DNA from 3 places in the Streptomyces sp. NPDC003023 genome. Region 3 is predicted to be linked to each of the others. Evidence: riboswitches for the same ligand, from Rfam matches in the RefSeq annotation. Region 3 holds a riboswitch; each other region holds the start of a gene.
The links. A riboswitch is a leader RNA that binds a small molecule or an ion and turns the genes downstream of it on or off. The one in region 3 is predicted to bind cyclic di-AMP.
Positions count from the first base shown of each region.

Region 1 (7,819 bases), on a different contig from region 3:
CTTCCCGTGCCGCCGCGTCGACGTCACCCGCGTCCAGATCCAGATGGATCCGGTTCTTGACCGTCTTCCCCTCCGGTACGCGCTGGAAGGCGATGCGTACGAACAGGGGTGGATCGACGTACGACCAGTCGTCGGAGCGGTCCACCGGGTCGCCGCCGAGAAGCTGGGCCCAGAAACGCACCAGCCGGGCCGGGTCGTGGCAGTCGAAGACGATCTCGTCGATCCTGGCGCGCATGGCCGTCAGCCTACGGCCGCGGTGAACGCCTCCGCATCCCACCGGCCGCCGAGGCCCGGCGCCAGCCACGCGGTGGCGCGCCCCCTGAACTCGACGGGCGTGAGCGCGCCGGCCCCCTCGGGCACGACCCCCAGCAGTGGCGCACCCGCCGCCTCCGGCAGATCCGCCAGATTGCAGCGCGCGGCGAGATCCGGCTCGCCCGGCCAGCTCCCGACCACGACGCCCAGCTGCGTCAAGTCCCTTGCGCGCAGGGCCTCCGCGGTGAGCGCGGTCATGTTCAGCGTGCCGAGGGCGGCCGGGGCGACGACGAGCACCGGCGCGGCCAGTTCGACGGCCACGTCGGCGAGGGTGGCACCGCTGTCGTCGAGGCGTACGAGGAGGCCTCCCGCGCCTTCGACCAGCACCAGATCGTGCCGGGCCGCCAGTTCGGCCGCGGCCTCGGCCACCTGCCTCGGCCGCACCGGAGGCAGTCCGGCCCGCCGGGCGGCGGTGGCAGGTGCCAACGGGTCGGGGAAGCGCGCGAGTTCGGCCCGTGTGACGTCGCCGGCGAGCCGCGCCACCACGTCGACGTCGCCGTCCTCACCCGGCAGGACCCCCGTCTGCGCGGGCTTCAGCACCGCGACGGACCGGCCCGCCGCGAGAGCCGCCGCGGCGACGGCCGCGGTGACGACGGTCTTGCCGATCTCGGTACCCGTCCCGGTGACGACGATCACTGCCATGTGCTTGCCCGCCCTTCGTTCGCTCCACCGGGGACGTCCGCCCCGGTCCCCGCTCCACGCGGCTCCACCCGCCGCCGGCCCTGCTCACCGGGGACTCTGCCGCCGCGCCCGCGGGCGCGGCGGCAACCTGCCGCGCCCGCGGCGCGTCCCGCGCGTCACCCCGCCGCGACGGCCGCGAGGACCGCGCGGCCCACCCGGGCCAGGTCCTCGTCGTTCGTCACGTACGGCGGCATCGTGTAGATCAGGTCGCGGAACGGGCGGAGCCAGACGCCCTCGCGGACCGCCGCCTCCGTCGCCGCGGCCATGTCGACCTCGTGGTCGAGCTGGACGACGCCGATGCCGCCGAGGACCCGGACGTCCTTCACGCCGGGCAGCTCCACCGCCTCCGCGAGGCCTTCGCGCAGTCCCCTCCCGACACGCTCGACCTCCTGCTGCCAGTCGTGCCCGAGCAGCAGGTCGATCGACGCGCAGGCGACGGCCGAGGCGAGCGGGTTCCCCATGAACGTCGGACCGTGGGCCAGCACCGGGACCTCGCCGCGCGAGATCCCCTCCGCCACCCGCGGTGTGCACAGCGTCGCCGCCATCGACAGATAGCCGCCGGTCAGGGCCTTGCCCAGGCACATCACGTCGGGCGCGATCCCGGCGTGCCCGGACGCGAACAGCTTCCCCGTCCGGCCGAAGCCGGTCGCGATCTCGTCGAGGACCAGCAGCACCCCGTGCTCGTCGCACGCCTCGCGCAGCACCCGCAGGTACTCGGGGGAGTGGAAGCGCATGCCGCCCGCCCCCTGCACCACGGGCTCCACGATCACCGCCGCGAGCTCGTCCGCGTGCCGGGCGATCAGCTCACGCAGATGGGCCGCGTACGACTCCTCGTAGTCGGCCGGTGGCGCCTCCGCGAAGATCTGCCGGGGCAGGACGCCCTGCCACAGCTGGTGCATCCCGCCGTCCGGGTCGCACACCGCCATCGGCTGCCAGGTGTCGCCGTGGTAGCCCCCGCGCCAGGTCAGCAGTCGCTGCTTGGAGGGGCGGCCCACCGAGCGCCAGTACTGCAGGCACATCTTCACCGCGACTTCGACGGACACCGAGCCCGAGTCGCACAGGAAGACGTGCCGCAGCGGCTCCGGCGTGATGTCCACCAGCCGGGTGGCCAGCCGGACGGCCGGCTCGTGGGTGAGTCCGCCGAACATCACATGGCTCATCCGCCCCAGCTGCTCGGTCACCGCCGCGTTGAGCACCGGGTGGTTGTAGCCGTGCACCGCGGACCACCACGACGACATGCCGTCGATCAGCTCGCGCTGTCCGTGGACCTCCTCGGCGAGCCGCAGGCGCACCCCGGCGGCCGACTCGACGACGAGGGGGTCCGTACGGCCCGGCATCGGGCCGTACGGGTGCCAGACATGTGCCCGGTCAAGGGCACGCAGTTCGTCGGGGGCGAACTCAGGCATTCGGCGCCACATCGGTGCCGGCGCCCCGGCGGCGCACCGCGACGAGATCGGTACGGGCGGCTGCCGGAACCGCCGGTGCCGCAGTGGCCTGGGCCGCCGTGTCGTCCGCGCAACCGCCTTCGCCGCCTTCGCCGCACACCGAACCGCAGCCGCCGCCGGCCGTCCCGCGGTGCTCGGGCAGGGTCGTGGTGTCGGTGCCCTCCACCTCGAAACCGGCGTCGGCGATCATCTCCAGGTCCGCCTTGCCGGCCTGGCCCTCACTGGTGAGGTAGTCGCCCAGGAAGATCGAGTTGGCCAGGTGCAGCGCGAGAGGCTGCATCGAGCGCAGATGCACCTCGCGCCCGCCGGCCAGCCGGACCTCCACGTCCGGGCAGACGAACCGCGTCATCGCGAGGATGCGCAGACACCGCTGCGGGGTGAGGTGCCACTCCTTGGCGAGCGGGGTGCCCTCGAAGGGAATCAGGAAGTTCACCGGGACGGAGTCCGGGTCGAGCTCGCGCAGCGCGAAGACGACGTCGACCAGGTCCTCGTCGCTCTCGCCCATGCCGGCGATCAGCCCGGAGCACGCGGACAGTCCGGCGGCGTGTGCCTTGTTGACCGTGTCCACGCGGTCCGCGTAGGTGTGGGTGGTGGTGATGTCCCCGTACGTCCCCTCGGACGTGTTCAGGTTGTGGTTGTACGCGTCGGCCCCCGCGTCGCGCAGACGCTCGGCCTGACCGTCGGAGAGCAGGCCGAGGCAGGCGCACACCTCGACGTCCTCGTTCTGGCCCTTGATCGCCTCGATGGTCTTCGAGACGCGGTCCACGTCCCGGTCCGTCGGGCCGCGCCCGCTCGCCACCAGGCAGACCCGCTTGGCACCGCCGGCCACACCCGCGGCCGCCGCCTCCGACGCCTCCTCGGGCTTCAGCCACGTGTACTTGAGGATCTCCGCCTTCGACCCGAGCCGCTGGGAGCAGTACGAGCAGTCCTCCGGACACAGGCCGGACTTCAGGTTGACGAGATAGTTGAGCTTCACCCGCCGTCCGAACCACTGCCGGCGCACCTTGCCGGCAGCGGCCACCACATCGAGCACATCGTCGTCGGAGGTCGCCAGCACGGCGAGCGCTTCTTCGCGGGTCGGCAGCTCGCGCCGCAAGCCCTTCTCCACCAGCGTGTTCAGGAGGTCCATGGCGCAGATCCTTGCGTACGGCACGTGCCTCGGCCAAGGAGGAACTCCACAACAGGGGCGTTTCAAGGTGTGTGCATGGCCACACCCGACGCTCGCCCGCATCGAGCTAGGGTCTGTCCGCTGCCTACAAAAGGAGCGGACCAGCATGCCGCAGGATCCATTCGACTGGATCGACGAGGAGTCGCGCCGCCGGGAGCGCGCCGGCCTGGTCCGCACACTGCGTCCGCGCGCCGCGGACAGCGATCTCCTCGATCTGGCGAGCAACGACTACCTCGGGCTCACCCGTCGGCCCGAGGTCACCGAGGGCGCCGTGCGGGCGGCCCGCCGCTGGGGAGCGGGGGCCACCGGGTCCCGCCTCGTCACGGGCAGCACCGAACTCCATGCCGAACTGGAGAGTGAACTCGCCGACTTCTGCGGCTTCGAGGCGGCCCTCGTGCTGTCCTCCGGCTACGCCGCCAACCTGGCCGCGGTCACCGCGCTCAGCGGCCGCGACGCCCTCGTCGTCTCCGACGCGGGCAACCACGCCTCCATCGTCGACGGCTGCCGGCTCTCGCGGGCCGAGACGGCCGTCGTCCCGCACAGCGATGTCGAAGCGGTGCGCAAGACGCTCGACGCGCATCCCGGCCGCCGTGCCGTCGCCGTCACCGACTCGGTCTTCTCCGTCGACGGAGACGCCGCACCCCTGCCGGGTCTCGCCGAGGCCTGCCGCGAGTACGGCGCGGCGCTCGTCGTCGACGACGCGCACGGACTCGGGGTCCTCGGCAGGGGCGGTCGCGGCGCGCTCGACGCCGCCGGGCTCGCCGGCGCGCGCGGCACCGTCGCCACACTGACGCTGTCCAAGTCCCTGGGCAGTCAGGGCGGCGCGGTCCTCGGCCCGGCACGCGTCATCGAGCACCTGGTCAATACCGCGCGCACGTTCATCTTCGACACCGGACTGGCACCCGCGGCGGCCGGCGCGGCGCTCGCGAGCCTGCGGATCCTGCGCCGCGAGCCCGGGCTCGCCGGGCGGGCACGCGAAGTGGCCGCGACTGTGCACCGTCGCCTGACGGACGCCGGGCTGACCGCTGCCCGGCCTGACGCCGCGGTCGTCTCCGTGCAGGCGCCCTCCGCGGACACGGCACTGCGCTGGGCGGCGGACTGCAGGGACGCGGGGCTGGTCGTCGGATGCTTCAGGCCCCCGTCGGTGCCCGACGGGATCTCGCGGATCCGGCTCACCGCCAGGGCGGATCTCACCGAGCAGCAGATCGACACGGCGGTCGCCACGATCATCGCGACCGCCCCGGCCCGTTGAGGCGACGGGCGCTCTCCGGGCCCCGTTCCAGGGGCCGTAAATACGGTCGTCCGTAGCAGAGTTCACCGCATCGAGCGACAGATATGTACGTATCTGGTGGATCACCGACCCTGAAGCACGATAAGTGGCAGTCTGACGCGGAAGCGTAATCCGTGGCCGTTCCCGCGTTTCATCCGCTACGAGTCGGAGCCGGCCCGGTGGGAAAGGGACAGCGCCGCCATGGCAGACCACCAAGAAGCGTCCATCACTCTGCCGAGTGATCCGGCGTCGGTTGCCACCGCACGGAGATACGTCACGGAGACCGTCTGTGAATGGGGGCTGGAGCCCTGTGCCGATGCCGTGGACACGGTGCGGCTGATCGTGTCCGAACTGGCCACCAACGCGGTGCAGCACACCTTCGGGCAGTCCCCGACGTTCACGGTGGACCTGCGCCTGGAGCGCGACGAGCAACTGTGCATCGGAGTCACCGACAGCCATCCGCGCTGGCCTCGGCGGCTGCCCGCCGCCGTGCGCCAGGACAACGGCAGGGGCATGGTCATCATCCGCACCCTCACGGCGGAGCGGGGCGGCCGGCTCTCCGTGACGCCCACCCCGGAGGGCGGCAAGACCGTCTGGATCGCGCTGCCCTGGTCGGTTCCGGTACAGAACTGACAACGCGCGGCCACTGCGGACGGAAACGTCGCGTGACGGCGGACGGCCACCGCATGTCCCGACCGGACGGGCGGTCGCTTCACGGCAGGGCCTTCCCTGCCCGGCACCGGCCCCTGCCGAACATGCCGCGCATCAGGGCCCGGACGGCCGGCGCGCCAGCTCGTCGCGGTGCGGGGTGACCGCCCGGTGCACGCCGCACTCCGGGGGCGCGACAGGACGCGACCGGCGCGAGCGGGCTCGACGGCGGCCTCGACCGGCTAGGGCGGTGGTTGCGCGGGCCGCGCACCCCGCGCCGTCCAAGGCGTCTTTGGAAGGCGCTGACCATGCTCGGCGCGACTCTGCTCGTCCGGTCGGCGGCGTGCTGACCGGACGTCAGCTCAGCGGCGGCGGCGGTGTGTCAGCTCACGCGGCCGTACTTGACGCTCCGCGTCCAGATCTTGGCCAACCGGACCACGTCGCCCGTCTTGGGCGAGTGCCAGATCTTTCCATGACCGGCGTAGATGCCCACGTGGTACACGGCACCGCCGGAGTGGAAGAAGACCAGGTCGCCACGTTGTCTGTTGCCGGCGGAGACATGGCGGGTCCGGTTGTACTGCTGCTGGGCCGTACGAGGCAGTATTTTGCCCGCCTTCTTGTACGAATAGAGCGTCAGCCCGGAGCAGTCGAAGCGGTTCGGTCCGGTGGCGCCGTACCGGTACGGCGCTCCCTGCTTCGACGCCGCGACCTTGAGCGCTTTGCTCGCGTAGCTGCTGATCGCGTACGCCTCGGCAGTGCTGCCCGGAGCGAGGACGGTGCCGCCGACGGCGGCGATGGTCAGTGCCGATACGGCGCCCGCCCGCGAGAACAGGAGCGGGAGATGCATCTGCGCAGTCATGCGCAACCCTTCGTCAGCCGCCTGTGAAGGATGACCTGTCGGGTTCGGACCGGCGAAGACGCCCGGCCGCCGCAGCGGCTTCACCCCGAGGCGTGTCCAAGATCGCCGGACGCGCCGTACTGCTCGGGTCCTCCACTCCTGCCGGTGCACTTCTGTCGACCAGGCATCCGGTGCGGCGGCAGGACTCAGCGTCCGCCCGGACCGCCCCGTCAAGGTGGCGGGGGCTTGTCGTCCCACGGATCGTTACCCACCCATGTCCGATTTCCGAGTTGAAACGGCTTTTGTGAAGCCGATCACGACTGGACCTTTCGGGTGGGCAGGGCTGTGGGGCCGCTTCCCGCGTGTCCCGGAAGCATCGTCGTACCAGCGACGAAGCGGCCCATTGGGCCAGATCGGTGGTTGCGCGGCGCAAGTCCTGCGACACGCAACAACTTCGGGGAAGCTCCACCGAACGGGGGACAAATACCGCTACCCCGTCGGCGGTTGACAGCCGCGGAACGACCGTCAGCTCGTCTGACCGGGAGGAATGGTCACGCGTTTCGCCCGGCGTTCACCGTCCAGGACGCGCAGTGCCTCGGTGAGCGTGTGCGTGTACACCTCGTTCTCGCCCCGTATGTGCATGAGCGTCAGGGCGTCCTTGAGGGCGGCGGCCCGCCCGACCAGCGCCTGCGCGGCGCGCAGTGCTCCATAGGTGTGGTGGCCGCGGACCGGGTTGATCCGGCCGAGCAGGTCGACGACTTCGAGGTAGGCGTCGACGAACTCGGCCTCCGCGCGGGTCAGCGCGGGCAGTGAGGGCAGTTCCGGCGGCAGCATCCGGTGCTCACCGGCCCCCGTGCGGCGGCGTGGTCGGCATCTTGCGGCTCGCGACGACGTGGTCGATCAGGCCGTACTCCCTGGCGGCGGGGGCGTCGAAGATCTTGTCCCGCTCCAGGTCGGCCGCGATGCGCTCCGGGCTCCGGCCGGTGTGGCGCGTGAGCATTCCGGCGAGTTGTTCGCGCAGTCGCAGCAACTCCGCGGCGTGGATCTCCAGATCGGAGGGTTGTCCGCGCAACGGCTCCTCGTACGCGGGCTGCTGCATGACGATGCGCGCGCCCGGAAGGGCCATGCGCTTCCCGGGCGCGCCGGCGGCGAGCAGGGTGACGGCGGTCGACACCGCCTGGCCGAGGCATGTCGTCGCCACGTCGCAGGTGACGATCTGCATCGTGTCGTAGATGGCGGACATCGCGCTGAGTGATCCGCCGGGGGAGTTGATGTAGAGGCAGATGTCCTGGTCGGGGGCCGTGTACTCGAGGTGCAGCAGCTGCGCGATGACGTCGTTCGCCGCGGTGTCGTCGACCGCGGTCCCCAGGAAGACGATTCGCTCCTCCATCAGCTTCGAGTACGGGTCGACGGTGCGCGTTCCCGAGAACGTGCGCTCGGTGAACTCCGGCAGGACA
Region 1 covers NZ_JBIAPL010000012.1:94,497-102,315, reverse strand. Annotated here, with positions in the region: gene ACFYV1_RS30005 (VOC family protein) at 1-235, opposite strand, end outside; gene bioD (dethiobiotin synthase) at 241-954, opposite strand; gene ACFYV1_RS29995 (adenosylmethionine--8-amino-7-oxononanoate transaminase) at 1,110-2,399, opposite strand; gene bioB (biotin synthase BioB) at 2,392-3,567, opposite strand; gene ACFYV1_RS29985 (8-amino-7-oxononanoate synthase) at 3,713-4,858, shown strand; gene ACFYV1_RS29980 (ATP-binding protein) at 5,078-5,509, shown strand; gene ACFYV1_RS29975 (C40 family peptidase) at 5,907-6,383, opposite strand; cyclic di-AMP (ydaO/yuaA leader) riboswitch at 6,387-6,559, opposite strand; gene ACFYV1_RS29970 (hypothetical protein) at 6,888-7,196, opposite strand; gene ACFYV1_RS29965 (ATP-dependent Clp protease proteolytic subunit) at 7,204-7,819, opposite strand, start outside.
Region 1: it holds a riboswitch for cyclic di-AMP, as region 3 does, so the genes downstream of both, ACFYV1_RS29975 (C40 family peptidase) here and ACFYV1_RS00325 (M23 family metallopeptidase) in region 3, are expected to answer to the same signal.

Region 2 (10,522 bases), on a different contig from region 3:
CGGCCGTGAGGTCCGCCGCACCGACGGCCTCGGCCGCACGTCGGCCAAGGTGTACGACGCGATGGGCAGGCTGCTCCAGGACACCGACCTCGACGCCGCGGGCAGCCAGCTGCGGAAGGTCGCCTACGGGTACGACGAGGCCGGGAACCTCACCTCGTCCACCGACCCGCTCGGCCGCACCACCACCTACGCCTACGACGCGCTGCGCCGGCTCACCGGCCAGACCGAGCCCGTCTCCGACACGAAGTCGATCACCACGTCCTTCGGCTACGACGCGCTCGGCAACCGCACGCGCTACACCGACGGCCGCGGCAACAGCACGATCTACACCACCAACACCCTCGGCCTGCCCGAGTCGGTGATCGAACCGGCCACCGAACGCGACCCGGCCCCCGGGGACCGCACCTGGACCAGCGGCTACAACGCCATGGGACAGGTGGAGAAACTGACCGCGCCGGGCGGTGTGGTGCGCACCCGCGAGTACGACAGGGCCGGACAGCTCGTCCGCGAGACCGGGACCGGCGCCGAGGTCGCCACCCCTGAGAAGACCTTCGGATACGACCAGGCCGGCCGGCTGACCCGGGCCACCTCCCCCGAGGGCGACGACGTCTACGAGTACGACGACCGCGGACTGCTGCTGCGGGCGAGCGGCCCGTCGGGCGAAGCCACCTACGAGTACAACAACGACGGTCAGCTCACCAGCCGCACCGACGCCGCGGGCACCGCGAGCTTCGGATACGCCAGGCAGCAGCTCACCTCCGCCACCGACCCGCTGACCGGAGCCGCCCAGAACTACCGCTACGACGGCGCCGGCGCGGTCAAGCAGATCGACTACGGGGCGGGCCAGCGGCGGACGTTCGCCTACGACGACCTGGGACGGCTCGACAGCGACACCGTCAGCGCCTCCGGCGGCACCACGATCGCCTCGACCGACTACGGGTACGACTCCGACGACCACCTGAAGTCCAAGACGACGACGGGCGTCGCAGACGCCGGCGAGAACACGTACGGCTACGACGACGCCGGCCGACTCACCTCCTGGACCGGCCCCGACGGCACCACCACCGGATACGAGTGGGACGACAGCGGCAACCGGATCCGCAACGGCGACAAGACATCCACCTTCGACGAGCGCAACCGGCTGCTGTCCGACGGCGACTACACCTACGACCACACCCCGCGCGGCACACTCGCCACACGGACCAGCTCGGGTCTGACGGAACAGTTCACCTTCGACGCCTTCGACCGCCTCACCAAGGCGGGCGAGTCGGGCACGGCGTACACGTACGACTCCCTCGACCGCGTCGCCACCCGCAACACGGCGGACTTCACCTACGCGGGCTTCGCCCCCGACCCGGTCAAGGACAACAACTCCACCTACGGACGGGGCGCGGCGGACGAACTGCTGTCCGTCGCCGAGGGCACGGGACCGGCGCAGCTGACGGTCACCGACAAGCACGGCGACGTCGTCGGCGACATGTCCGCCACCGACGGCACGGCCACCGCCCTCACCTCGTCCGCGTCCTTCGACCCCTTCGGCCAGGTCGCCGAGGGCTCCGGCACGGCGGGCAACGCGGGCTACCAGGGCGACTGGACCGACCCGGACACCGACCAGGTCAACATGGGCGCGCGCTGGTACGACCCGGCGACCGGTGCCTTCGACTCCCGCGACTCCTACACCTACGCGTCCGGCGCCTCGATCCTCGCCAACCGGTACACGTACGGCGCCGGTTCACCGATGGACTACAGCGACCCGGACGGCCACTGGCCGAGCTGCGACTGGTGCAAGAAGAAGTGGAACGGCTTCGTCAAGAAGGTCAAGCAGAACAAGTACGTCCGGGCGACGGTCAAGACCGCGAAGAAGGTCGTCAGCGCGGTCTCCTACGCGGTCCGCCACCCGCGCGCGGCCTTCAACCGAGCCCTCGACTTCGTCGGCCGGGCAGCCAACTACATCTACCGGAAGTCCGGCCTGAAGACGGTCGTCGACGCCGTGGTGCGGGTCACGGTCCGGGCAGCCGCGGGGGCCACGCGCGCGGTGGGCGAATGGGCCAGGCAGAAAGCCGCGGAGGCCCGCCGGATCTACTACGAGGCCAAGGCGACCGTGACGCGCAAGGCCCGTGAGGCAGCCGCGTACGTCGCCAAGCACAACCCGATCCCGGACATCGTCGCCGCGGCCAAACCTCTGATAGCCGTCGCCAAGGCGGTCGTCACCGCCGACCCCAACCTCCCGGCGATCATCGTCGGCGCGGCCCGTGACGTGATCGCCGACGTGGCGAAGGCGACGGACGCGATCCGCGAAGCCGTCGTCGAACAGGTCGGCGCGGTCGTCGAGACGGTCAGCGAGGCCGTCGACTGGGGCGCCGTCTGGGACGGCGTCAAGACCGTCGGCAACGTCGTCGCCGAGGTCACCGGCTACAACGACATCAAGAACTGCGTCACCAAGGGCGACATGGAGGCCTGCGCCTGGGCCGTCGCGACGGTCGCGGGCGCGGCACTCGGCGGCGTCGGCGCGGGCGCGGTCCGAGCGGCCAAGGCCGGCCGGATGGCGGCCAAGGCGGCCAAGTACGCGGACGACATCGGGAAGGCGGCGAACCGTGTCGACGACACGGTCGACCGCGTCGAGTCGGCCGTGGAATGCGCCACCCTCGCCTCCGACCTGCTGGGCAACAGCTTCGTGCCGGGCACAGAGGTCGTCATGGCCGACGGCAGCCGCAAACCGATCGAGAAGGTCGAAGCCGGCGACGAGGTGCTGGCCACCGACCCGACGACGGGCGAGACGTCCGGTCAGGAGGTCACCGCGACGATCAAGGGCAAGGGCCAGAAGAAGCTGGTCCGCCTCACCATCGACACGGACGGCGACCGCGGCGAAGCCACCGACACCATCACCGCGACCGACGGCCACCCCTTCTGGGTGCCCTCGCTGAACAAGTGGCTCGAGGCCGGCGAACTGAAGCCCGGCCAGTGGCTCCGGACCGGCAGCGGCAGCTGGGTCCAGATCGACTCGGTCCGCGCCTGGACGCAAGCCGCGACGGTCCACAACCTGAGCGTCGACTCCGCCCACACCTTCGTGGTCGCCTCGGGCGCGGCGACGGCCCTCGTCCACAACTGCGGCACCGGCAAGGGTGCGTCGGCCGATCTCCTGGGTTACGCGGACTTCCTGCGCCCGCACGGTGGCAAGAAGGGCGTCAAGTTCGTGGCCAAGTACACATCGCCTTCGGGACGCAGCTACTTCGGCTACAACAAGCACGGGTTGAAGGCAGAGCCTGGTGGCCGCCTGGATCGAGCCTTCGCCATGTTGGGCAAGCGCGGTCACGACAATTGCGCCGAGGCGATGTGTTTGATCCTCGCCGAGAAGGCCGAAGGCCCGGGCGGACTGCTCGGGGGGAAGATGGAGGCGGTCAGGGTACGAGGCCTGAAATCCGGTGGGGACGCACACGGGTCCGAGGCCACCCCCTGCCGAGAGAGCTGCATGCCACGCCTGGACTCGATGGCGATCGACTATCGGGACGAAGTGCCGTAGGGAGGGGCCCGAGTGACGAAATGGACCGGTATCCGGGACGAACAGGCGTTCCGGGAGGCAGCACGCCGCGTCGTCGACCTGGTGCTGACGGACGACGACGTCTACCTCGACGCTCTTCCTGACGCTGTGGAGATCGAGATCGTGACGCCCCTGTCCATGGTCGCGGACGTCCTGGAGGACGGACACACCTTGGACGAGCTGCGCTCGGCAGTCCGTGTCTTTCTGAGTGCCGCCGCCGCGGTGGCATCCCAGATGCCGAACGATCTGGCAGAGATGGTCAGCGACCTGAGGACAGCGAGGTGACCCGGGGTGGGGCGGTGCTGCGGTCCGGCACCACTCCCACCGCATCCGGACCGTTCGGCGAATCGTTTGGCGAATCAGTGGCCCACACCACTGAGACTGCCTAACATCGATCACCGCAAGGCCTTGTGCACCGAAGCACAATCACGCCAGGAGGCTCCTTTGCACCGCCGTCGTCGCACCGCGCTCACCGTCTCCGCCGCGCTCATCGCCGCCGCGCCGCTCCTCGCCGCCTGCGGCAGTCAGGCCCACCCGGGGGCCGCCGCGGTTGTCGGCGGAGAGCGGATCGAGGTGTCCGCCGTCCAGGCGAAGGTCCAGGACGTGCGCGACGCGCAGCAGGCCTCGCCGCAGTCCGCGCAGTTGATCAGGGACACCGGACAGCTCGGCCGCGCCAAGCTGTACGACCTGATCGTCGACCGTGTCGTGCAGCGCGCGGCCGACGACGCCGGGGTGAGCGTCAACCGCCGGGAGATCCAGGACGAGCGCGGCAAGCTGGTGGAGCAGGCGATGGGCGAGGAGCAGCTCGCCGCCATGTACCTCCAGCAGCGTGGCATCGCCCCGGACCAGCTCGACGCCGCCGTGCGCCGCGACATCCTGGTCGGCAAGATCGCGACGGCGATCGGCGCGGAGAACAGCCCCGAGGGCCAGCAGAAGCTGAACGAGACGTTCACCGCCGCGGCCAAGTCCCTGGACATCGACGTGAACCCGCGTTACGGCGCCTGGGACGACCAGAAGCTCGAGCTCGGTGCGTACAAGGCGCCCTGGATCACACAGGTGTCCCAGGGCGAGGAGCCCGCCCCGGCCGGTGCGTAGCGCGCTGTAGGTTCGGGGGTGTGACCACTGAAGCACCCGCCGCCGGCCGTATCGTCCTGCTCACCGCCAGCCACCGCGTGGCGCCCGGACTGCTGTCCTGGCCCGCGTGGCGGACGCTGCACGCCGCGGACCGGGTGGTGTGCGGCGACGCCGCCCACCGGCAGCTGTCGTACCTCCGTGACGCGGGTATCACCGTGGAGCACGCGGAGCCTGGCGCGCAGGAGCTCGTGGACTACTGCGCGGAGGGCGGCCGCACGGTCGTGGTGCTGGCCTCGGGGGAGGGCGAGACGACACTGACCGACGGCCTGGCCCGCCTCGGCGGCTCCGGCCGGGTGCGGATGCCGGACCTGGAACTGCTTCCCGGCGCGTACGACCTGCCGGGAGCCCGGCTGCTCGACCTCGTGGAGGTCATGGACCGCATCCGGCGCGCCTGCCCCTGGTCGTCGCAGCAGACGCACAAGGGCCTGGCCAAGTACGCCATCGAGGAGGCGTACGAGCTCGTCGAGGCCATCGAGGACGGTGACCGCGACGAGCTGCGCGAGGAGCTGGGCGATGTGCTGCTCCAGGTCGTCTTCCACGCGCGCATCGCGGAGGAGGGCCGCCCGGAGGACGGGGCGGAGCCGTTCTCGGTCGACGACGTGGCGGGCACGATCGTGGAGAAGCTGATCCACCGGCACCCGCACGTCTTCGGCGAGGAGACCGCCTCCACACCCGAGGAGGTCAAGGCGCACTGGCTGCGCACCAAGGCGATCGAGAAGCAGCGCGAGTCGGTGACCGACGGCGTCCCGCTCGGCCAGCCGGGCCTCGCCCTCGCGGCGAAGCTCGCGTCCCGGGTCCGTACGGCGGCCTTGGACGTCCCCCTCCCCAAGGGCGGGGGCATCGGTTACGAGCTGCTCGCCCTCGCCGCCCGCGCGGAGGCGGACGGCGTCGACCCCGAGGCGGCGCTGCGGGCCGCGGCCCGCGCGTACCGTGACGCGATCCGGGCGACGGAGCGGCAGGACGCGGCCGGTAACGTCGAGGGGTGAACGCCCCGAACGACCCGAACCCGGCCCCCGAACTCTTCACCTGGGAGTTCGCGACCGACCCGTATCCCGCCTACGCCTGGCTGCGCGAGCACTCGCCCGTGCACCGGACCCGGCTCCCCAGCGGGGTGGAGGCGTGGCTGGTGACCCGTTACGCCGACGCCCGGCAGGCGCTGGCCGACCAGCGGCTGTCGAAGAACCCGGCGCACCACGCCGAACCCGCGCACGCCAAGGGCAAGACGGGCATTCCCGGCGAGCGCAAGGCAGAGCTGATGACGCATCTGCTGAACATCGACCCGCCGGACCACACCCGGCTGCGCCGGCTCGTCTCCAAGGCGTTCACGCCACGCCGGGTGGCCGAGTTCGCGCCGCGCGTGCAGGAGCTGACGGACCGGCTCATCGACTCCTTCGCGGAGAAGGGGACCGCGGACCTGATCCACGAGTTCGCCTTCCCGCTCCCCATCTACGCGATCTGCGACATGCTCGGCGTCCCGCCGGAGGACCAGGACGACTTCCGCGACTGGGCGGGCATGATGATCCGGCACGGCGGCGGGCCGCGCGGCGGGGTCGCCCGCTCCGTGAAGAAGATGCGGGGATACCTCGCGGAGCTGATCCACCGCAAGCGGGAGCAGCCCGGCGACGACCTCATCTCCGGCCTCATCAAGGCGTCCGACCACGGCGAGCACCTCACGGAGAACGAGGCCGCCGCGATGGCCTTCATCCTTCTCTTCGCCGGCTTCGAGACCACCGTCAATCTCATCGGCAACGGTGTCTACGCGCTGCTGCGCAACCCGGAGCAGCGTGAGCGCCTGCAGACGTCGCTGGCCGCGGGGGAGCACGGGCTGCTGGAGACGGGTGTCGAGGAACTGCTCCGCTACGACGGGCCGGTGGAGCTCGCGACCTGGCGGTTCGCCACCGAGCCGCTCACCGTCGGCGGGCAGCGGATCGCGGCCGGCGATCCCGTGCTCGTCGTGCTCGCCGCCGCCGACCGTGATCCGGAGCGCTTCGACGCGCCGGACACGCTCGATCTGTCACGGAGCGACAACCAGCATCTGGGGTACGGGCACGGGATCCACTACTGCCTCGGCGCACCGCTCGCCAGGCTCGAGGGGCAGACCGCGCTGGCCACTCTGCTCCGCAGAATGCCGGACTTGCGGCTTGCGGGTGATCCGGCCGATTTGAGGTGGCGTGGGGGGCTCATCATGCGCGGATTGCGCACTCTGCCCGTTGAGTTCACCATCCAAACAAACTGACGCCTCGTCAATTCTGTGACTTTCACGTGATCTCCGCTGCATCGACTTGTGACTCGCGTTCGAATGCGACTACGTTCACCGTCGACTCGGCAGGCGTCAGCAGGCCGACGGGTCCACCGCTGTCACGTGAAAGGCAACCGCATGCTCTCCGGGAACGGACGACACCGCCGACCCCGCCAGGCTCCGGCCCTCATCGTCGCGGCAGGGGTGACCGGTTCGGCAATCGCCATTCCGCTGCTCGGCGCGGGTGCGGCATCCGCGGCGGACGCCAGCACCTGGGACCGCGTCGCGGAGTGCGAGAGCGGAGGGGCCTGGAGCGCCGACTTCGGCAACGGCTTCTACGGCGGACTCCAGTTCTCGCAGGAGACCTGGTCCGCCTACGGCGGCACCGCGTACGCGCCCAGCGCCGACCTCGCGAGCCGCTCGCAGCAGATAGCGGTCGCCGAGAAGGTGCTCGCCGCCGAGGGGCCCGCGGCGTGGCCCGCCTGCGGACCGCTCGCGGGGCTGCAGGACGACGGCATGGACACCGGTGTCGACCCCGGCATCCTCCCCCTGCCGCAGGAGAGCGACGCGCCGTCCGGCGAGCCGTCGACGGACCCGTCGCCGACGGCCGGGCCGACCGGCACGGAGGACGGCGGGACCGCCGACGACACCGCGGACACGTCGGGCGAATCCGGCACTCCGGACGCGGACGCCTCGCAGCCGTCCGATGACGCCACCGCCGAGCCGGCGCCCAAGGATGGCGACGCGGCCGCCCCGGTCGAGCCCACCGCTCCCGGCGCGGACGACGGCACCTCGGGGACGGCGCCTGCGGACGAGGCGACGGACGAGGTGACGGACGGCACCGGCAGGCACCGCGGCGCACCGGCCGGGGACGAGACGGAAACCGGCAATGCGGGCGAAGAGCGCGACAACGGTCGTCATGCCTCACGCAGTGACAGTTCCGGGCGCACCGGGGTGGACGGGGTGACGGATCCCGGTGTCTACACCGTTCAGCCCGGCGACAACCTGTGCGACATCGCCGCCGAGAACGGGGTGACCGGAGGCTGGCCGGCCCTGTACGAGGCGAACGAGGCGACGGTCGGCGCCGACCCCGACCTCATCCTGCCCGGTCAGAGCCTCGATCTGGGTCTGAACCAGGGATAGTTCGCGGGTGGTTTGATCGCCATATGTCCGTTCTGTTCGAGTGAGACAAGGGTCTCTTTGTCTCAACTGGAGCAAATCGCCCGGCGAATTCGGCCACTCCGCCCCCCACCTGCGAAAACGGACATCTTGGAGTGTCCGGTTCGAGTACTTTCTCCCCGATGTTCGACTTTGAACATCGGGGAGCGGTGCGTTTACGGTCTGAACCGCTCGCCACCGCGGGCACCGTCGACCGATACGCCGAATCCTGCCGTCGGTCGGGGGGAACACTCGTCGCTCAGAGCGCCGAAGGCAGGAGCGGGGGACCCAAGGTAAGCGCCGGCGCCGGACGTTCGGATCGAGAAGACCGAAGCACCGGAACCGGCTGGGGGTTAAGTCGCGCGGGACCGCGCGGCCGGGCACTCACGGCCCGAACCCGACAGCTCACCTCGCAGGCGTCGGTGAGGAGAAGTTCCATGCTGCGTTCCACCGGCAAGGCCAAGCACCGCCGCCCGTCCAGGATCACCCGTCTCGTCGCGCTCGCCGGTGTCGCCGGCGCCGCGATCGCCGCCCCGGTCCTCGGTGCCGGCTCCGCGTCCGCCGCGACCGTCTCCGAATGGGACGCGGTCGCCCAGTGCGAGTCCGGCGGCAACTGGTCCATCAACACCGGCAACGGCTACTACGGCGGCCTGCAGTTCTCCAGCTCGACCTGGGCCGCGTTCGGTGGCACCGCGTACGCCTCGAACGCCCACCTGGCGTCCAAGGCGCAGCAGATCGAGATAGCCGAGAAGGTCCTGGCGGGCCAGGGCAAGGGCGCCTGGCCGAGCTGCGGTGTCGGCCTGTCCAACGCCACCCCCGCCACCGGCTCCGCCGACGCCGAGCCCACCCAGCCGGCCCAGAAGCGTGCCGAGGCGCCCACCACGCGCTCCGAGCGCGCCGAGGCCCCGGCCCCGGAGAAGAAGGCGAAGTCCTTCCAGAAGGGCGACGGCGAGTACACGGTCGAGGCCGGCGACACCCTGAGCAGCATCGCCGAGGCCGAGAAGGTCAAGGGCGGCTGGGAGAAGCTGTTCGAGCTGAACAAGGACATCGTCGAGGACGCCGACGTGATCCACCCGGGTCAGCGGCTCCACCTCGGCTGACACCCCCTCCGCGGTCCGGCGGCCGCGGAGTCACCCCGCCCGTGCGAAACGGGATCCGAGCACCCCGGTCCGGCGTACCTTCCCCCGTACACGCCGGGCCGGGGCTCGGTCCGTAGCGGGCCGGAACGGCCCAAGAGCGGTTACCCGCAGGTAGGTAAAGCCCTGTTTGTCCGGCCGCGGGAGTCTTGATGCCCTTTTTCGTCCCAGCGGGCGGGCATCGGCCGGCCTTTGCCCCCGAGGCGGTTAGGCTCTTGCCGCAAGGCCAAGCAGACCTCTGCACTTTTCTCGCGTCACATCCCAGAAGGAGATGCTCGTGCCGTCCATCGACGTCGTCGTAGCCCGGGAAATCCTGGACTCCCGAGGCAACCCCACGGTCGAGGTCGAGGTTGGCCTCGACGACGGCAGCACGGGTCGTGCTGCAGTTCCGTCCGGCGCATCCACCGGTGCGTTCGAGGCTCTCGAGCTCCGCGACGGTGACCAGAACCGCTACCAGGGCAAGGGTGTCGAGAAGGCGGTCCTCGCCGTCATCGAGCAGATCGGCCCGGAGCTCGTCGGCTACGACGCCACCGAGCAGCGCCTGATCGACCAGGCGATGTTCGACCTGGACGCCACGCCGGACAAGTCCTCCCTCGGGGCCAACGCCATCCTCGGTGTCTCCCTCGCCGTGGCGCACGCCGCCGCCGAGGCCTCGGACCTGCCGCTCTTCCGCTACCTGGGCGGCCCGAACGCGCACCTGCTGCCCGTTCCGATGATGAACATCCTGAACGGCGGCTCGCACGCCGACTCCAACGTGGACATCCAGGAGTTCATGATCGCGCCGATCGGCGCCGAGTCCTTCTCCGAGGCCCTGCGCTGGGGCACCGAGGTCTACCACACCCTCAAGAAGGTCCTGAAGCAGAAGGGCCTCTCCACCGGCCTCGGCGACGAGGGCGGCTTCGCGCCGAACCTCGACTCCAACCGCGCCGCCCTGGACCTCATCCTCGAGGCCATCAAGGAAGCCGGCTACGCCCCGGGCAAGGACATCGCGCTCGCGCTCGACGTCGCCGCGTCCGAGTTCTACAAGGACGGCAGTTACGAGTTCGAGGGCAAGTCCCGCTCGGCCGCCGAGATGACCGAGTACTACGAGGAGCTCGCCGCCTCCTACCCGCTGGTCTCCATCGAGGACCCGCTGTTCGAGGACGACTGGGACGGCTGGAAGGTCCTGACCGACAAGCTGGGCACCAAGGTCCAGATCGTCGGCGACGACCTCTTCGTCACCAACCCGGAGCGCCTCGCCCGCGGCATCGAGGACGGCGCCGCGAACGCCCTGCTCGTCAAGGTCAACCAGATCGGTTCGCTGACCGAGACCCTCGA
Region 2 covers NZ_JBIAPL010000015.1:61,515-72,036, forward strand. Annotated here, with positions in the region: gene ACFYV1_RS32190 (LamG-like jellyroll fold domain-containing protein) at 1-3,520, shown strand, start outside; gene ACFYV1_RS32195 (hypothetical protein) at 3,533-3,823, shown strand; gene ACFYV1_RS32200 (SurA N-terminal domain-containing protein) at 3,983-4,633, shown strand; gene ACFYV1_RS32205 (nucleoside triphosphate pyrophosphohydrolase) at 4,654-5,658, shown strand; gene ACFYV1_RS32210 (cytochrome P450) at 5,655-6,908, shown strand; gene ACFYV1_RS32215 (transglycosylase family protein) at 7,116-8,054, shown strand; cyclic di-AMP (ydaO/yuaA leader) riboswitch at 8,325-8,503, shown strand; gene ACFYV1_RS32220 (transglycosylase family protein) at 8,507-9,169, shown strand; gene eno (phosphopyruvate hydratase) at 9,483-10,522, shown strand, end outside.
Region 2: it holds a riboswitch for cyclic di-AMP, as region 3 does, so the genes downstream of both, ACFYV1_RS32220 (transglycosylase family protein) here and ACFYV1_RS00325 (M23 family metallopeptidase) in region 3, are expected to answer to the same signal.

Region 3 (10,522 bases):
CCGTCGACCAGGGCCACGTTGTTGATGCCGAAGGACTCCTCCATCGGCGTCAGCTTGTAGAGCTGCTCGAGGACGGCCTCCGGAATGAAGCCGTTCTTGATCTCGATGACGAGACGCAGGCCGTGCTGGCGGTCGGTGAGGTCCTTGACGTCCGCGATGCCCTGCAGCTTCTTCGACCCGACCAGATCCTTGATCTTCGCGATCACCTTCTCCGGGCCCACCGTGAAGGGCAGTTCGGTGACGACCAGGCCCTTGCGGCGCGGGGTGACGTTCTCCACGGACACCGTGGCGCGGATCTTGAAAGTGCCGCGGCCGGATTCGTACGCGTCCCGGATACCGCTCAGCCCGACGATGCGGCCGCCGGTCGGCAGGTCGGGGCCCGGCACATGGCGCATCAGCGTATCGAGGTCGGCGCCCGGATGCCTGATGAGGTGGCGTGCGGCCGCGACGACCTCGCCGAGGTTGTGCGGGGGCATGTTGGTCGCCATTCCGACCGCGATGCCCGAGGCGCCGTTGACCAGCAGATTCGGGTAGGCGGCGGGGAGCGCGACGGGCTCGCGCTCCTGCCCGTCGTAGTTCGACTGGAAGTCGACCGTGTCCTCGTCGATCGACTCGGTCATCAGGCTCGTGGCATCGGCCATCCGGCACTCGGTGTACCGCATGGCGGCCGGCGGGTCGTCGTTGCCCAGCGAACCGAAGTTCCCGTGGCCGTCCACCAGGGGCAGGCGCATCGAGAACGGCTGTGCCATGCGCACGAGGGCGTCGTAGATCGACGCGTCACCGTGCGGGTGCAGCTTGCCCATGACCTCGCCGACGACGCGCGCGCACTTCACATAGCCGCGGTCCTGACGCAGTCCCATCTCGTTCATCTGATAGACGATGCGGCGGTGTACCGGCTTCATGCCGTCGCGTGCGTCCGGCAGGGCCCGGGAGTAGATCACCGAGTACGCGTACTCGAGGAAGGAGCCCTGCATTTCGTCCACCACGTCGATGTCGAGGATTCTTTCCTCGAAGTCGTCCGGCGGCGGGGTCTTCGTGCTGCGGCGGGCCATCGCGGCTGCTGCTCCTTCACGTACCAGGTGGGCATCTGACGCCGACCATTGTGGACCGTGCCGCTGACAAGGCCGACCGCGACCCGTCATCCGCCGCGCGGCGCGGGGTGGAACAACGCAGATCGCGGCCCGGGAACTTCGCCAGGTGTCGGCACGCTTGCATACAGTGGCAGGTCTGGCAGCACTTTCAAGTTTTCGCGATCGAAGGGACGTACATGCCCATGGGTCACACGGCCACAGCGCAGGCCGGTTCCGGCGGCCTGACAGCGACCGAGCACCGCCTGGCCAACGGCCTGCGCGTGGTGCTCTCCGAGGACCACCTGACCCCGGTCGCCGCGGTCTGCCTCTGGTACGACGTCGGTTCACGCCACGAGGTCAAGGGCCGTACGGGACTCGCCCACCTCTTCGAGCACTTGATGTTCCAGGGCTCGGGCCAGGTGAAGGGGAACGGCCACTTCGAGCTCGTCCAGGGAGCCGGCGGCTCGCTGAACGGCACCACGAGCTTCGAGCGGACCAACTACTTCGAGACGATGCCCACCCACCAGCTGGAGCTGGCGCTCTGGCTGGAGGCCGACCGCATGGGCTCCCTGCTGGCCGCCCTCGACGACGAGTCGATGGACAACCAGCGGGACGTGGTCAAGAACGAGCGCCGCCAGCGGTACGACAACGTGCCCTACGGCACGGCCTTCGAGAAGCTGACGGCCCTCGCCTACCCGGAGGGCCACCCGTACCACCACACACCGATCGGCTCGATGGCCGACCTGGACGCGGCGACCCTCGAGGACGCCCGTGCCTTCTTCCGTACGTACTACGCGCCCAACAACGCGGTGCTGTCGGTCGTCGGCGACATCGACCCGGAGCAGACGCTCGCCTGGATCGAGAAGTACTTCGGTTCCATCCCGTCCCACGACGGCAAGCAGCCGCCGCGCGACGGCACGCTGCCCGAGAACATCGGCGCCCAGCTGCGGGAGGAGGTCGTCGAGGAGGTCCCGGCCCGTGCGCTGATGGCCGCCTACCGTCTGCCGCACGACGGCACACGCGAGTGCGACGCCGCCGACCTGGCGCTCACCGTCCTCGGTGGCGGCGAGTCCTCCCGGCTGCACAACCGTCTGGTGCGTCGCGACCAGACCGCCGTGGCGGCCGGTTTCGGTCTGCTGCGGCTGGCCGGCGCCCCGTCGCTGGGCTGGCTCGACGTCAAGACGTCCGGCGGCGTCGAGGTGCCTCGGATCGAGGCGGCCGTCGACGAGGAGCTGGCCCGGTTCGCGGCGGAGGGCCCGACGGCTGAGGAGATGGAGCGCGCTCAGGCGCAGCTCGAGCGCGAGTGGCTGGACCGCCTCGGCACCGTCGCCGGCCGTGCCGACGAACTGTGCCGCTACGCGGTGCTGTTCGGTGACCCGCAGCTGGCGCTCACCGCCGTCAAGCGGGTGCTCGACGTCACCGCGGAGGAGGTGCGGGCGGTGGCCAAGGCGCGCCTGCACCCCGAGAACAGGGCGGTGCTGGTCTACGAACCGGTCGCCGCGGAAGAGACCGAAGCGGCCGACGAGAACGAGCACGAGGGGACGGACAAGTGAGCGACGCTGCCGTGACCATGGACTTCCACCCGCAGCCGGCTCCGGGAACCGCCCGGCCCTGGGCCTTCCCGGCTCCCGAGCGCGGCACGCTGGACAACGGCCTGACGGTGCTGCGCTGCCACCGCCCCGGACAGCAGGTGGTGGCCGTCGAGCTCTCTCTCGACGCCCCGCTGGACGCCGAGCCGGAGGGGCTCGACGGAGTCGCCACGATCATGGCCCGCGCGTTGTCGGAGGGCACCGACAAGCACTCCGCGGAGGAGTTCGCCGCGGAGCTCGAGCGCTGCGGCGCCACCCTGGACGCGCATGCGGATCATCCGGGCGTGCGGGTGTCCCTCGAGGTCCCGGCGTCGCGGCTGCTGAAGGCCCTCGGCCTGCTCGCCGAGGCACTGAACGCTCCCGCGTTCGACACGGCGGAGGTCGAGCGGCTGGTCCGCAACCGCCTCGACGAGATCCCGCACGAGACGGCCAACCCGGGCCGCCGGGCCGCCAAGCAGCTCTCCAAGGAGCTCTTCCCGGCCTCGCTGCGGGTCTCGCGTCCGCGGCAGGGCACAGAGGAGACGGTGGCCCGGATCGACGCGGCCGCCGTACGCGCCTTCTTCGAGGCACATGTGCGCCCCGCGACCGCGACCGCGGTGGTCGTCGGAGACCTCACCGGTGTCGACCTCGACGCCGTCCTCGGCGACACGCTCGGCACCTGGACGGGCGACAAGGCGGACCCGCGCCCCGTGCCGGCGATCAGCGCCGACGACACCGGCCGGGTGGTCATCGTGGACCGCCCGGGGGCGGTGCAGACGCAGCTGCTCATCGGCCGTATCGGGGCGGACCGCCACGACCGCGTCTGGCCGGCCCAGGTGCTCGGTACGTACTGCCTCGGCGGCACTCTCACCTCGCGCCTCGACCGGGTGCTGCGGGAGGAGAAGGGCTACACCTACGGTGTGCGCGCCTTCGGTCAGGTGCTGCGTTCCGCGCCGGACGGCTCGGGCGCCTCGATGCTGGCCATCAGCGGTTCCGTGGACACGCCCAACACCGGCCCGGCGCTCGACGACCTGTGGAAGGTGCTGCGCACGCTCGCGGCCGAGGGACTCGACGACGCCGAGCGTGACGTCGCCGTGCAGAACCTCGTGGGCGTCGCTCCGCTGAAGTACGAGACCGCGGCGTCCGTCGCCGCCACGCTGGCCGACCAGGTCGAGCAGCACCTCCCGGACGACTACCAGGCCCAGTTGTACGTACGGCTTGCGGAGACGGGCACGGTGGAGGCCACGGCGGCGGCCGTCAACGCCTTCCCCGTCGACCGTCTGGTGACGGTCCTGGTCGGCGACGCGTCACAGATCGAGGAGCCGGTCAAGGCGCTCGGTATCGGTGAAGTGACCGTTGTCACGGGCTGATTGAGAGCCGTCCGCCGACTGCCCCGGCAACCGGCGGTACAGAACGGTACGCAACACACAAACAGGACCCCGGCTTCGAATCGTTTGCCGGGGTTCTGCGTTATGTCCGTTTCGTGGTGGAGATGGTGTGTCTGCCCTGTGGCATGCGCTACAAAACGGCCTGTCCGTTTGGCGATCGGCGATGCCGATGCCTAGCGTCGGTCCGGCTGTCCGCCTGGAGATCGTCGCGCCCGCGGCATCGGACAGTCATCGCCGAGTCCCCGTCAGGCGCGAGCCTGGGGAGCCGGGGACCCACTCAGTCCCTGGGGTGAATCGGACGCCTTCGCCCGGAGGCATCCGTAGGAGACCTTCCTGCTCCGAACCCGTCAGCTAACCCGGTAGGCGAGAAGGAAGGAAAGGACCAGCCCCTTCATGGCGTTCACCCGTGCCACCGGGAAGCATCGTGCCCCGAGCCGCCTGACGCGCAGGAGCGCGAACCTGGCCGGCGTCGCCGCCCTCGCCACCACCGGCGTCATCGGAACCCTCGCCTCCCCGGCGCTCGCCGCCGACACCGAAGCCCTCTCCGTGGAGGACACCGGTCTCACCCAGATCATCTCCATGGGGTCGCTCGCCGACGAGATAGCCGACCAGGCCGCCACCCAGAAGCGGGAGGCGGAGGAGGCCGCTGCCAAGGCGCGAGCCCGGGCGAAGGCCGAGGCAGAGGCCAAGGCGGAGGCCAGGCGCAAGGCGGAAGCCCGCGCCAAGGAGCTCCGCGAGGCCAAGGAGCGCGCGGCCCGCGAGGCCGAGCGCAAGCGGCTGAACTCCTTCCAGCTCCCCGTCGCCGGTTCCTTCGTGACCACCGGCTACCGGGCCGGCGGTGCGCTGTGGTCCTCCGGCAGCCACTCCGGCGTCGACTTCCGTGCCGCCTCCGGCAGTTCCGTCGTGGCCGTCGGCTCCGGAACCGTCGTGGAGGCCGGCTGGGGCGGCGCGTACGGCAACAACGTGGTGATCCGCATGAACGACGGTACCTACACCCAGTACGGTCACCTGTCGTCCATCAGCGTCGTCGTCGGTCAGCAGGTCACGCCCGGCCGGCAGATCGGTCTCTCCGGCTCGACCGGCAACTCGACCGGACCGCACCTGCACTTCGAGGCCAGGACCACCGCCGAGTACGGCTCCGACATCGACCCGGTCGCGTACCTGCGCTCCCACGGCGTCAACGTCTGACGCCCGCGAACACGTCTTGCGAAGGTCCCCGGCGTTCACGCCGGGGACCTTCGGCGCATTCCGATCCGTTTCCGCCGTTCCGTGATCGCGGTCGTGGCCGAGAGATCCCCATGAATTTCCGGCTGCCTTCGGGAAACCGCGGGAACTGCAATAGAGTCACGGGAACACGCGTCAATCGGCTGCGTTTTGCTCGGATCAGGACGGAGGTTCGGTCATGCGTATTCCCGCGCGCTCGGTATGCACGGCGATCCGCGACGACATCGTCTCCGGTGTCTTCGAGTGCGGCGGCCGGCTCACGGAGGAGCAGTTGGCCCGGCGCTACGGAGTCTCCCGCGTCCCGGTGCGCGAGGCTCTGCGCACCCTCGAGTCCGAGGGGTTCGTCGTGACCCGCCGGCACGCGGGCGCCTGTGTCGCCGAGCCCACAGAGCGGGAGGCCGCCGACCTCCTGGAGGTCCGCATGCTGCTGGAGCCGCTGGGGGCGGCGCGGGCGGCGCAGCGCCGTACGGAGGCGCACCTCAAGGTGCTCCGCGGCCTGGTCAGGCTGGGTCAGGAGCGGGCGCGCCGGGGTCAGGGCGAGGATCTGCGGTCCCTCGGCGGCTGGTTCCACGAGACGCTCGCCCAGTCCTGCGGCAGCCCGGGGCTCACCGCGCTGCTCACCCAGCTGCGGCACAAGATCGCCTGGATGTACGCGGTGGAGCAGTCGGTCACGCCGGTCGAGGCGTGGGCCGAGCACGGTGCGATCGTCGACGCCGTGGCGCGCGGGGACGCGGAGCGGGCGCGCACGCTGACCGCCCTGCACGCGGAGCGTTCCGCCGGCGCGCACCGGCTGCGGCGCCGCGTGCTGGTGAGGACTTCGCAACATGACGTAAACACCGCGAGCGGCCGGAATTAACAGGAGGCGTATACAAAAGAGGGCGTGCTTTGATGGGCCCTTTTCTGTTTCTCTCGCCGTTTTCGGATTCCTGGAAAGCGGAACCGCGGTGCTCCGAATTCGGGGCACCGCGGCTCGGTCGCGAAAGAGGGCGGGCAACGGCCCGCTTCGCTCAGACGGTCTCGGGGAGCTCCTCGAGACCGTCGGTCACCAGCTTGGCGAGGCGGTCCAGAGCGGCCTCGGCACCGTCGGCGTCGGAAGCGAGGACGATCTCCTCGCCGCCCTGAGCGCCCAGGCCGAGCACGGCGAGCATGGAGGCCGCGTTGACCGGGTTGCCGTCGGCCTTGGCGATCGTCACGGGGACGCCGGCAGCCGTCGCGGCGCGGACGAAGATGGACGCGGGGCGGGCGTGAAGGCCCTCGGCCCAGCCGACATTGACGCGGCGCTCAGCCATGGTGTTGCCCTTCAAGTCTCAGTGGTTGTCTAGACCAGTCTCTCATGTGTCCCGGCGTGCTCCCCGTCGGCTTCGACCACTGCTCCTCGACGGGTGCGGCGGGCGCCCCCGGCGGGGTCCGGCAGGCGCTCCTCGCCGGTTCCCGCAAGGGGCGGACCGCCCGTACGCCTCCTCAGACTGCCCGTCGGCAACAGCCTCCGCGACCCGTGGGCGCGCCGTAGGCTTTCCTCATGCAGACCTCGCAGGAGCACGCCTACCCCGCTCACTGGGAAGCAGACGTGGTGCTGCGCGACGGCGGCACCGCCCGGATCAGGCCCATCACCACGGAGGACGCCGACCGGCTGGTCAGCTTCTACGAGCAGGTCTCCGACGAGTCGAAGTACTACCGCTTCTTCGCCCCCTATCCGCGGCTCAGTGACAAGGACGTCCACCGGTTCACACACCACGACTACGTGGACCGGGTCGGTCTCGCGGTCACGGTGGGCGGCGAGTTCATCGCCACCGTCCGCTACGACCGGATCAACGCGCAGGGGCGGCCCGCGAGCGCCCCCGCCGACGAGGCCGAGGTCGCCTTCCTCGTCCAGGACGCCCACCACGGGCGCGGCGTCGCCTCCGCCCTCCTCGAGCACATCGCGGCGGTCGCCCGCGAGCGCGGCATCCGGCGGTTCGCCGCGGAGGTGCTGCCCGCCAACAACAAGATGATCAAGGTGTTCCGGGACGCCGGGTACACCCAGAAGCGCAGCTTCGAGGACGGATCCGTCCATCTGACCCTCGACCTCGAACCGACCGAGGAGTCCGTCGCCGTGCAGCGCGGCCGCGAGCAGCGCGCGGAGGCCCGCTCGGTCCAGCGCCTGCTCGCGCCGGGCTCCGTGGCCGTCGTCGGAACCGGCCGGCTGCCCGGCGGCGTCGGCCGCACGGCCCTGCGCAACCTCCTGGGAGCAGGTTTCACGGGCCGGGTGTACGCGGTGAACCGCGCGTTCCCGGAAGGACGCGGCGAGATCGACGGCGTGCCCGCGGTCCGCACGGTCGCCGACATCGAAGAGCCCGTCGACCTGGCGATCGTCGCCGTACCGGCCGAACGGGTGCCCGACGTCGTCGCCGACTGCGGCGAGCACGGCGTCCAGGGCCTTGTGGTGCTCAGCGCCGGGTATGCGGAGAGCGGCCCCGCCGGACGGGAACGCCAGCGCGAACTTGTACGGCACGCCCGTTCGTACGGGATGCGGATCATCGGGCCGAACTCCTTCGGGATCATCAGCACCTCCGACACCGTCCGGCTCAACGCCTCTCTGGCGCCACAGGCACCGGCTCCCGGACGGATCAGTCTGTTCACCCAGTCCGGCGCGATCGGCATCGCGCTGCTGTCCGGGCTCCACCGGCGTGGCGCGGGCGTGTCCTCCTTCATCTCGTCCGGGAACCGCGCCGACGTCTCCGGCAACGACTTCCTGCAGTACTGGCACGAGGACCCGCAGACCGATGTCGTCCTCATGTACCTCGAGTCGATCGGCAACCCGCGCAAGTTCACCCGGCTCGCGCGGCGCACGGCCGCGGTCAAGCCGGTCGTGGTGGTCAAGGGCGCGCGGCACAGCGGCAGTGCGCCGCCGGGGCACGCCGTGCCGTTCACCCGCATCCCGGACGCGACGGTCGGCGCGCTGCTGCGCCAGGCGGGCGTCATCCGCGTCGACACCGTCACGGAGCTCGTCGACGCGGGTCTGATGCTGGCGGGGCAGCCCCTGCCGAGCGGGCCGCGGGTCGCGATCCTCGGCAACTCCGAGTCCCTGGGACTGCTCACCTATGACGCCTGCCTGACGGAGGGCCTGCGCCCGCTTCCACCGCGCGACCTCACGACGGCGGCCACGCCCGCGGACTTCCGCGCCGCGCTCGCGCAGGCGCTGGTGGACGACGCCTGCGACGCGGTGGTGGTGACGGCGATCCCATGGGTCGGGGAGAACGGCGTGACGGAGTCGGGAGACGGAGAGGTCCTCGCCACGGCTCTGCGGGACGCGGCGGCCAGGGCGCCGGCGAAGCCGGTGGCGGTGGTCCACGTCGAGATGGGCGCCCTGGCCGAAGCGCTCGCGGCAGCCTCCAGTACGGCTCCGCGGCCCTCGCCCGGCGGCGGGTCCGGCCCGTCGGGCCCGTCCGGTTCGTCGCCCGAAGGCGCGTCCGGCTTCGCGGACCCGTCGCGTGCGGACGCCGCCGAGGACTCCGCACGTGCGGGGGACCGCGCGGTGCCGGGCGGCACCCAGCCGTCGGCCGGGGAACCTTCCGTGCTCCCGGAGCGGGCGGGCGGCGTCCCGCCGCACGGAGCTTCCTCCGGCGCGCCGCAGAAGGGCGATGCGGGCCGGTCCGCGTCCGGCAGGGCGGTCCCCGACGATGCACCGTTCTCGGCCGGGGCCCCCGCCACGGAGGCTTGTACGGGTGGGAGCCTGCCTGAGCCTGTGAGCCGGGCGGGCGGCACCGCGCCGCAGGGAACCTCAGCCGGCAGGCCCGGCCTCACAGCGTCCCGGCCCGGGCCCGGTGAGGTGTCGGGGACGTCGGTGTCCGGGTCCGCGTCCGGGCCCGGTGAGGTGCCTGGCCCCGCCGGTGCGACGCCGACGGACGGCCCTGGCCGGGACGCGGCCGAGGCAGCGGGGGAGCCCGGCCGGGGCGGGCGCGCCCCCGCGGCGGACGGCGACCCGGTTGCCGACGCGCGCCGGATCCCCGCGTATCCGGCCGCTGAGCGGGCGGTGCGCGCGATGGCCGAGGCCGTCAGATACGCCCAGTGGCGCAGGCAGGCCGCCGAGCCCGGCCGGGTGCCCGCCTACGACGACATCGACGAGGCCGGCGCCGCCGCGCACATCGAGCGGATCCTCGGGGCGGCGGCGGACCCCAGAGGGTTCACCCTCGCCGCCGCCGACGCGCACACGCTCCTCGCGCACTACGGCGTCCGCGTACGGCCGACGCTCCCCGCGCCCGGCCCCGACGCCGCCGTGGACGCGGCCGCACGCCTCGGCTACCCCGTCGCGTTGAAGACCACGGCCCCCCACCTGCGCCATCGCGCCGACCTCGGCGGCGTGCGGCTCGATCTGGCCGACGAGACGCAGCTGCGCCAGGCGTACCGCGAGCTGACGGAGACGCTCGGCAAGCCGGCCGAGCTGCAGCCCGTGGTCCAGGCGATGGTGCCGCGCGGCGTGGACACCGTCGTGCGCGCCGCCATCGACCCGGCCGTCGGCGCCGTCCTGTCCTTCGGCCTGGCCGGCGCAGCCTCCGAACTGCTCGGCGACACGGCGCACCGGCTCGTGCCCGCCACCGACCGCGACGCGGCGGAGCTGATCCGAACCATTCGCACCGCGCCGCTCCTCTTCGGCTGGCGCGGCTCCGCGCCGGTCGACACGTCGGCGCTGGAGGACCTGCTGCTGCGCGTGTCACGGCTGATGGACGACCACCCGGAGGTGGTCGGGATCGGTCTGGAACCGGTCGTCGTCGCCCAGCACGGTCTCAGCGTGCTGGACGCGTCCGTACGGCTCGCCCCACCACCGCCCCGGAACGATCTCGGGCCCCGCCGGCTCCCGAGCTACTGAGCACCTGGGCCCTTCGCGGGCCCGTAGGATGGACCGCATGGCGAAGACCGGTACGACGACCCAGGGGCTGCGCACGGCGATCGAGCGCAGCGGCTACTACCCGGCACTCGTGGCCGAGGCGGTGGAGGCCGCTGTCGGCGGTGAGCCGATCGCGTCGTACCTCGTCCATCAGGAGACCACGTTCGACGCGAACGAGGTCCGCCGCCATGTCACCGTCCTCGTCCTGACGGCGAACCGCTTCATCGTCAGCCACACCGACGAGCAGGCCGCGGACTCCGGGTCTCCGACCCCGTACGCGACTACCTCCACCGAGTCGGTCAAGCTCGGCCGGATCTCGTCGGTCGTGGTCAGCCGCGTGGTCGCCAATCCGGAGTCGTACACGCCCGGCACCCTGCCCCGCGAGGTGGTGCTGACCATCGGCTGGGG
Region 3 covers NZ_JBIAPL010000001.1:88,568-99,089, forward strand. Annotated here, with positions in the region: gene ACFYV1_RS00310 (DNA topoisomerase (ATP-hydrolyzing) subunit A) at 1-1,052, opposite strand, end outside; gene ACFYV1_RS00315 (M16 family metallopeptidase) at 1,268-2,623, shown strand; gene ACFYV1_RS00320 (M16 family metallopeptidase) at 2,641-4,008, shown strand; cyclic di-AMP (ydaO/yuaA leader) riboswitch at 4,249-4,407, shown strand; gene ACFYV1_RS00325 (M23 family metallopeptidase) at 4,420-5,214, shown strand; gene ACFYV1_RS00330 (GntR family transcriptional regulator) at 5,429-6,106, shown strand; gene ACFYV1_RS00335 (HPr family phosphocarrier protein) at 6,258-6,539, opposite strand; gene ACFYV1_RS00340 (GNAT family N-acetyltransferase) at 6,770-10,096, shown strand; gene ACFYV1_RS00345 (DUF5998 family protein) at 10,134-10,522, shown strand, end outside.